Regions from separate parts of the Pseudomonas sp. B12(2026) genome, predicted to be linked through region 1. Evidence: riboswitches for the same ligand, from Rfam matches in the RefSeq annotation. Region 1 holds a riboswitch; the other holds the start of a gene.

Region 1 (4,206 bases):
AGGGCTCGGGCCGCAAGTCGGTGGCGGTGATCGGCGACGGCGCGCTGACCGCCGGCATGGCCTTCGAGGCGCTCAACCACGCGTCGGACGTCAAGGCCGACATGCTGGTGGTCCTCAACGACAACGACATGTCGATCTCGCACAACGTCGGCGGCCTGTCCAACTACCTGGCCAAGATCCTCTCCAGCCGCACCTACAGCAGCATGCGCGAAGGCAGCAAGAAGGTGCTTTCGCGCCTGCCCGGCGCCTGGGAGATCGCCCGCCGCACCGAGGAATACGCCAAGGGCATGCTGGTCCCCGGCACGCTCTTCGAGGAGCTGGGCTGGAACTACATCGGCCCGATCGACGGCCACGACCTGCCGACCCTGATCGCCACCCTGCGCAACATGCGCGACCTCAAGGGCCCGCAGTTCCTGCATGTGGTGACCAAGAAGGGCAAGGGCTTCGGCCCGGCCGAGATCGACCCCATCGGCTACCACGCCATCACCAAGCTGGAACCCGAGGGCGCCGCCGCCCACGCCGCGCCGAAGAAGGCCGGCGGACCGAAGTACTCCGGCGTGTTCGGCCAGTGGCTGTGCGACATGGCCGCCGAGGACCCGCGCCTGGTCGGCATCACCCCGGCGATGAAGGAAGGCTCGGACCTGGTGGCCTTCGCCGACAGGTTCCCGGACCGCTACTTCGACGTCGCCATCGCCGAACAGCACGCCGTGACGCTGGCGGCCGGCATGGCCTGCGACGGCGCCAAGCCGGTGGTGGCGATCTACTCCACCTTCCTGCAGCGCGGCTACGACCAGCTGATCCACGACGTCGCGGTGCAGAACCTCGACGTGCTGTTCGCCATCGACCGCGCCGGTCTCGTGGGCGAAGACGGTCCGACCCACGCCGGCAGCTTCGACCTCTCCTACCTGCGCTGCATCCCCGGCATGCTGGTGATGACCCCCAGCGACGAGAACGAACTGCGCAAGCTGCTCACCACCGGCCATCACTTCGACGGGCCGGCGGCGGTGCGCTACCCGCGCGGCACCGGCCCCAACGCCTCCATCGAACGGGCGCTGGCGCCAGTGGAAATCGGCAAGGGCGTGCTGCGCCGCGAGGGCAAGGCCGGCAAGGTCGCCTTCCTGGTGTTCGGCGTGCAGCTGGCCGAGGCGCTGAAAGTCGCCGAGCGGTTCGACGCCAGCGTCGCCGACATGCGCTTCGTCAAGCCGCTGGACGAGGAACTGGTGCGCCAGCTGGCCGCCAGCCACGAGCTGCTGGTGACCGTCGAGGAAAACACCGTGATGGGTGGCGCCGGCGCCGCCGTCAGCGAATTCCTCGCCCGCGAGAACCTCCAGCAGCCGATCCTCCACCTGGGCCTGCCGGACTACTACGTGGAACACGCCAAGCCCGCGCAGATGCTCGCCGAGTGCGGCCTCGACGCCACCGGCATCGAAGCCTCGGTGGCCGCGCGCCTGGAAGCGCTCGGCAACCGCTGAGCGCATCCCTCCCCCGGAGTATTGCCAGTGAACGGGCGCACCGACTAAGGTGCGCCCGTTTTCGTTCGAGGTAACGGGAAGCAGGTGAAAGACCTGCGCTGCCCCCGCAACGGTAACCGACCGCAGGCCCTGGCCTGCCGCGCTGCGAACCGCCACTGTGCATCCGCATGGGAAGGCCGCGAGCGTGGGTGTCGGCAGCCCGGAGACCGCCCCCGAACGCCCAGACAGGTGTTGCGGAGGGCCGCACCGTCAAGTGCGGCCCGCCGCCCTTGCCACGCCCTCCTCGAAAGTCATCCGACCGCTTTTGAGGACGTTCCATGAAACTGACCCGACTCGCCCTGGCCACCGGCCTGCTGCCCGCCCTGGCCTGCGCCGACGCCAGCGTCGCGCCCGACGACGTCTACGCCCTGCCCGCCCTGGTGATCACCTCCGGCCGCCAGGTCCAGCCGCGCGCCCAGGCCACCTCCGCCAACAGCGTGTACACCCGCCGGGAGATCGAGCGCCTGCAGGTGCGCAGCGTGCCCGAACTGCTCAAGCGCGTGCCCGGCGTGCAGATCGGCAGCTCCGGCGGGGTGATCTCCTACTCCGTGCGCGGCACCGGCACCGCGCAGACCCTGGTGCTGGTCGACGGCCAGCGCGTCGCCTCGGCCAGCACCGGCATCGCCCGCCTGGACTACCTGAGCATCGACAACGTCGAACGCGTGGAAGTGACCCGCGGCCCGCGCTCCTCGCTGTACGGCGCCGACGCCATCGGCGGGGTGATCCAGATCTTCACCCGCCGCGGCGAGGCCGGCCTGCACCCGGAAGTGCGCCTGGCGGCCGGCAGCCACGGCACCTTCGAGCGCAGCGTGAACCTGTCCGGCGGCGACCAGCGCACCACATTCAACCTCGGCGGCAGCCTCGACGAGCGCGACGGCTGGGACCGCACCAGCGACAACGTCGGCGCCGACAGCGACGACGACGCCCAGCGCAACAAGGCCGTGCACCTGAACCTCGACCACCGTTTCAACGAGGACTGGAAGGCCGGCCTGAACCTCAACGACCAGCGCGGCAAGAACGAATACGACGACGCCTACAACTTCGAACCGGGCTCGCCGCGCGACGAATTCCGCGTCAGCAGCTACAGCGCCTACCTCGACGGCCAGTTGACCGACATCTGGAACAGCCGCCTGGAGCTGGGCCGCAGCTTCGACCGCAACAAGGCCGTGGGCGCCGCCGACAGCTGGAACAACGGCACCCTGGAAACCACCCGCCACTCCGCCGGCTGGATCAACCGCCTGCAACTGGACGCGGCCAACCAGCTCACCCTCGGCGCCGACTGGTACGAAGACCGGGTCGAGGGCACCACCGTCTTCGCCGAGGACCAGCGCGAGAACCACGCCTTCTTCGCCCAGCACAGCTTCAAGGGCGACCGCTTCGGCACCGAGCTGGGCCTGCGCCACGACGACAACCAGGCCTACGGCAGCCAGAACAGCTGGAACGCCGCCTTCAGCCTGCCGGTGGGCGACAGCCAGAGCTGGATCGCCAGCTACGGCGAAGGCTTCCGCGCCCCCACCTTCAGCGACCTCTACTACCCCGGCGCCGGCAACCCGAATCTCAAGGCCGAAACCTCGAAGACCTACGAACTGCAATGGCGCGGCGACTTTTCCGGCACCCAGCTGGAAGCCTCGCTGTACCGCACCGAAATCGACGACCTGATCGCCTGGGACAGCGCCAGCAACCAGCCGGAGAACATCGCCAAGGCGCGCATCGACGGCTTCGAGGCCAGCATCGCCCGCGAGGTGCTGGGCTGGCAGGCCGCCCTCGGCCTGAGCCTGATCGACCCGCGCGACCGCGACAGCGGCCACACCCTGCCCTACCGCGCGCGCCGCACCCTGAGCCTGGACCTCGACCGCCAGTTCGGCGCCTACGGCGTCGGCGGTTCCTGGCGCGCGGTCAGCCAGCGCTACGACGACGCGGCCAACACCCGCCAGCTCGCCGGCTACGGCGTGCTCGACCTGCGCACCAGCTGGCAGGCCAGCGACGAGGTGCGCTTCGACCTGAAGCTGGATAACGCGCTGGACCGCGATTACACCCTGGGCGACTACCTGCGCCCGACCAGCCCGATGGACTTCATGGGCGAACCCCGCCCGTATCAGGAACCGGGCCGTACCGCGCTGCTGGCGGTAACCTGGACGCCGGAGCTTTAAGGACCGCTTTTCCGTAGGAGCGAGCTTGCTCGCGAACCCGCTCGACGCCGGCCCTGCCGGCGGATCGCGGACAAGGTCCGCTCCTACAGGGTGCACCGCTTTCGTAGGAGCGGAGCTTCTCCGCGATGCTTTTGTCTTTTGTTTGGGCTGGGGTGTTTCTGCGCCGCTTCGGCGTGTGCTGAGCGATTTGGTTTCGCCCTCCCGGGCGAGTCCCTTTTGGGGCCCCAAAAGGAACCAAAAGGGCCCGTCCCGGCATCCGGGTCTTCGCTTCGCTCAGACTCCCCTCGCTCCGGTATTGCTCCGAGGGTCGGCTTGCAAGGGCCATCCATGGCCCTTCAAGCCTCTCGCGGCATCCATGCCGCTCGCCCCTCTGCGCAATACCTCCACTCGGCCTCCTGACGGGACCCTGCGCGCGCCTGAAACCTTGGCTGCTCCATGCTGGGAGCAGCTTTTCGTAGGATGGCGTGGAGCGAAGCGATACCCATCAGGCGGATACCGCTCCGCGTTACCCATACGCAGAACAAGAGCATCGCGGACGGAGTCCG
Region 2 (4,206 bases), 120 kb from region 1:
CGGTGCAGGCGGCGAGGTGGCGCAGGCCGTTGGCGCGGGCGACGTCGATGCCCTGCTGGATCGAGGCGATGTAGGCGGCGCAGGAGAAGGGCCGGACGATGCCGGTGGTGCCGAGGATCGACAGCCCGCCGAGGATGCCCAGGCGCGGGTTCATGGTCTTCAGCGCCAGCCCGGCGCCGCCCTCGACGCCGATGGTCACCTCGAAGCCGCCGCCGTAGCCGCATTCGGCAGCCAGCGCGGCGAGGTTGTCGCGCATCATCTGGCGCGGCACCGGGTTGATCGCCGGCTCGCCCACCGCGAGCACCAGGCCCGGCTTGGTGACCGTGCCGACGCCTTCGCCGGCGTGGAAGCGCACCCCCGGTTCGGCGCTCAGCGCGACGCGGGCGAAGACCAGCGCGCCGTGGGTCACGTCCGGATCGTCGCCGGCGTCCTTCAGCGTGCCGGCTTCGGCGCCGTCGGCGGTGCGCCGGCAGAACTCCAGGCGCAGGGTCGCGCTGCGCTCCTTCGGCAGGACGATCTGCGCGGCATCCAGGCACTCGCCGGTGAGCAGCAGGCGCGCCGCCGCCAGGCTGGTGGCGGTGGCGCAGCTGCCGGTGGTGTAGCCGCTGCGCAGCGGGCGGGGTTGTTCGGGGGTTTCGTCACGCATCGCGGCAACCACCACAGGATGAGTAGCCCATGCTGCCCGGGATCGATGGGTATCGCTGCGCTCCACCCATCCTACGCAGGAGCGGCATCATGCCTTCCACGCCTCCAGCAGGGTAATCGGCAGCGCCGCGCGCCAGGTGTCGAAGCCGCCCAGCGGCTGGGCCTGGGCGATGGCGATGCGGGTCAGTTCGCCGCCGATGCGTTCGCGCCAGCTCACCAGCAGCGCCTCGCTCTGCAGGGTGACGGCGTTGGCCACCAGCCGGCCGCCGGGCTTGAGCCGGTCCCAGCAGTGCTCGAAGACGCCGGGGACGGTGACGCCGCCGCCGATGAAGATCGCGTCGGGGCGCTCCAGTCCCTGCAGGGCCTCCGGCGCCGCGCCGCAGACCAGTTGCAGCGCCGGCACGCCGAGGGCGTCGCGGTTGCAGCGGATATGCTCCTGGCGGCCTTCGTTGGCCTCGATGGCGAGGCTGCGGCAGCTCGGGTGCGCGCGCATCCATTCGATGCCGATGGAGCCGCAGCCGGCGCCGACGTCCCAGAGCAGCTCGCCGGGTTTCGGCGCCAGCCGCGCCAGGGTCACGGCGCGCACGTCGCGCTTGGTCAACTGGCCGTCGTGGCGGAAGGCATCGTCCGGCAGGCCGGTGGTCAAGGGCAGGCGAAGGGCATCGGCGCCCGCCACGCACTCCAGCGCAATCAGGTTCAGCGCGGCGCTCTCGCTCAGCGACCAGTCGCTGGCCAGCCCGTCGATGCGCCGCTCGGACTCGCCGCCCAGGTGCTCCAGCACGCTGATCCGGCTCGCACCGAAGCCACGCTCGCACAGCAGCGCCGCGACCGCCGCCGGGCTGCCGCCGTCATTGCTGAGGATCAGCAGCCGGGCGCCGTGATGCAGTTGCCCATGGAGCGCCGCCAGCGGGCGCGCCACCAGCGACAGCAGGGTGCAATCCTGCAACGCCCAGCCCAGCCGCGCGGCGGCCAGCGAGGCGGAGGACGGCGCGGGCAGCACGAGGATTTCCTCGGACGGAATCTGCCGGGCGAGGCTCGCGCCGACGCCGAACAGCATCGGGTCGCCGCTGGCCAGCACGCAGGTCGGCTCACCGCGCCGGCGCAGCACCGGCTCCAGGCTGAACGGGCTGGGCCAGGCCTGGCGATGGGCGCGCAGGCCGTGCGGCAGCAGCTCCAGCTGGCGCGGCGCGCCGATCACTTCGCGGGCGGCGAGCAGGGCGCGGCGCGCGGCCTTGCCGAGGCCGGCATAACCGTCCTCGCCGATGCCGACGATGGTCAGCCAGGGCGTCATGAAAACTCCTCGGGTCGATCCGACGGGCAGGCTTTTCCCGCCCTCGGGCAAAGCAGGCATAATACCCGCATCGTCGGTGCTCGTAGGACGCTTCGCTGTTTGATCGCGATGCATCCGGGAGCCGAAGAGGGAACACGGCTGAACCGTGGCTGCCCCCGCAACTGTAAGCAGCGAGTCCGCGCAATCCGATCGCATGGCAGACATGTCGATCTGGCCACTGGGCAACCGGGAAGGCCGCGCAGGATGACGACCTGCCAGCCAGGAGACCTGCCGACGAGACCAGTCGCGCGTGCGCACATCGAGCGGGGTGTATCGGTGTCGTGAAATCCCCTCCGGGGGATTCGCAGGTCACCGCGACCCCAGCCCTGGTGACCTCCGTGCACGACTCCTCAGCTCTGCCCGTCCGACCGCATGCCTGCCCCGGCCTGCTGCGCATCGTGGCTTCCCGCGATGGCGGCATCTGCCGCATCAAGCTGCCCTGTGGACAACTCGACGCCCGCGCCGCCCGCGCCATCGCCGCTGCCGCCGGACGCCACGCCGACGGCGTGCTGGAGGCGACCAACCGCGCCAACCTGCAGATCCGCGGCGTGCATGCCGGCGCCGGGAACGCGCTGAGCCGCGAACTGCTGGCCGCCGGCCTCGGCCCGCGCGAGCTGGCGGCGGACGACGTGCGCAACCTGCTGGTCAGCCCGGCCCTCGGCCTGGACGCCGCCACGGCGTTCGACGCCGGCCCGCTGGCGCGCCAACTGCTCGACCTGCTGGAGCGCACCCCGCGCTTCCACGGCCTGTCGCCCAAGTTCGGCGTGCAGCTGGACGGCGGCGAGTCGCTGGCGATGCTGGAGCACCCCAACGATATCTGGCTGTCGGCGATGTCCGACGACGCCGCGCCGCATTTCGCCTTCGGGCTCGCCGGCTGTCCACCGCAGATCGGGACGGATCGCCCCGCCCTGGCGGCAGTCTCCGCCGAGCAGGTGCCGCTGCTGGTGGAAAGCCTGCTGCACCTGTTCCTCGACCTGGCCGGCGACGGCCAGACGCGCATGCGCCACCTGCGCGAGACGCTGGGCGACGCCGCGCTGCTGGAGCGCCTGCAGCAACGCCTGCCCTTCCCGCTGCTGTACGGTCCGCTTGTGGACAACTGGCGGCGCCCTGCGCCGGATGCCTACGCGCACCTCGGCATGCGTCCGCAGCGCCAGCCGGAGCGCGCCCTGGTCGGCGCGGGATTCGTCCTCGGCCGCCTCGACAGCGCCACGCTGCTCGGCCTCGCCGATCTGGCGGAGCGTTTCAGCGGCGGGCAACTGCGCCTGACGCCCTGGCAAAGCCTGATCCTCCCCGACGTGGCGCAGGCCGATGCCGCCGTCGCGCTCGGCGCGCTGGGCGAGCTCGGCCTGGTGATCGACGCGGCCCAGCCGCTGTCGCGCCTCGTCGCCTGCAGCGGCTCCAGCGGCTGCGCGCGCGGGCTGGCCGACACCAAGGGCGACGCCCTGCGCCTGGCCGAACGCCTGCGCCACGCGCCGCCGGCCGGCGTGCACCTGTGCGGCTGCCCGCGCTCCTGCGCCGCCGCCCACATTGCGCCGCATACCCTGCTGGCCGTCGCCGACGGCCGCTACGACCTGTTCCGTCGCGCTGACGGCGTGGCCGGCTTCGGCCAGCCGCTGGCGCGCAACCTTTCCCTCGACGAGGCCTGCGACCTACTCGCCGCCCCCGGAGCCCTTCCCGATGCTTGATTACATCCGCGACGGCCAGGCGATCTACCGCCAGTCCTTCGCCACCATTCGCGCCGAAGCCGACCTGTCCGGCATCCCCGCCGACCTGGAGAAGCTCGCCGTGCGGGTGATCCACGCCTGCGGCATGGTCGACGTGGTGCAGGACCTGCGCTTCTCCGCCGGCGCCGGCGCCATCGGCCGGGCGGCGCTGGCCGCCGGCGCGCCGATCCTCTGCGATGCGCGGATGGTCGCCGAGGGCATCACCCGCGCGCGCCTGCCGGCGCACAACGAGGTGATCTGCACCCTCAACGACCCGGACGTCCCGGCGCTCGCCCGCGAGCTGGGCAACACCCGCTCGGCGGTGGCGCTGGAACACTGGCGCGAACACCTGGAAGGCAGCGTGGTGGTGATCGGCAACGCGCCGACCGCCCTCTTCTACCTGCTGGAAATGCTCGACGCCGGCGCGCCGAAACCGGCGCTGATCCTCGGTTTCCCGGTGGGTTTCGTCGGCGCCATGGAGTCCAAGGACGCCCTCGCCGCCGACAGCCGCGGCGTGCCCTACGTGAT

What was found. A riboswitch is a leader RNA that binds a small molecule or an ion and turns the genes downstream of it on or off. The one in region 1 is predicted to bind cobalamin.
Region 2: it holds a riboswitch for cobalamin, as region 1 does, so the genes downstream of both, cobG (precorrin-3B synthase) here and AC3B6A_RS03790 (TonB-dependent receptor domain-containing protein) in region 1, are expected to answer to the same signal.

The regions. Positions count from the first base shown of each region.
Region 1 covers NZ_CM173430.1:788,351-792,556, reverse strand. The annotation lists gene dxs (1-deoxy-D-xylulose-5-phosphate synthase) at 1-1,472, shown strand, start outside; cobalamin riboswitch at 1,506-1,684, shown strand; gene AC3B6A_RS03790 (TonB-dependent receptor domain-containing protein) at 1,790-3,661, shown strand.
Region 2 covers NZ_CM173430.1:668,573-672,778, reverse strand. The annotation lists gene AC3B6A_RS03195 (cobalt-precorrin-5B (C(1))-methyltransferase) at 1-646, opposite strand, end outside; gene cbiE (precorrin-6y C5,15-methyltransferase (decarboxylating) subunit CbiE) at 734-1,936, opposite strand; cobalamin riboswitch at 1,994-2,225, shown strand; gene cobG (precorrin-3B synthase) at 2,314-3,660, shown strand; gene AC3B6A_RS03180 (precorrin-8X methylmutase) at 3,653-4,206, shown strand, end outside.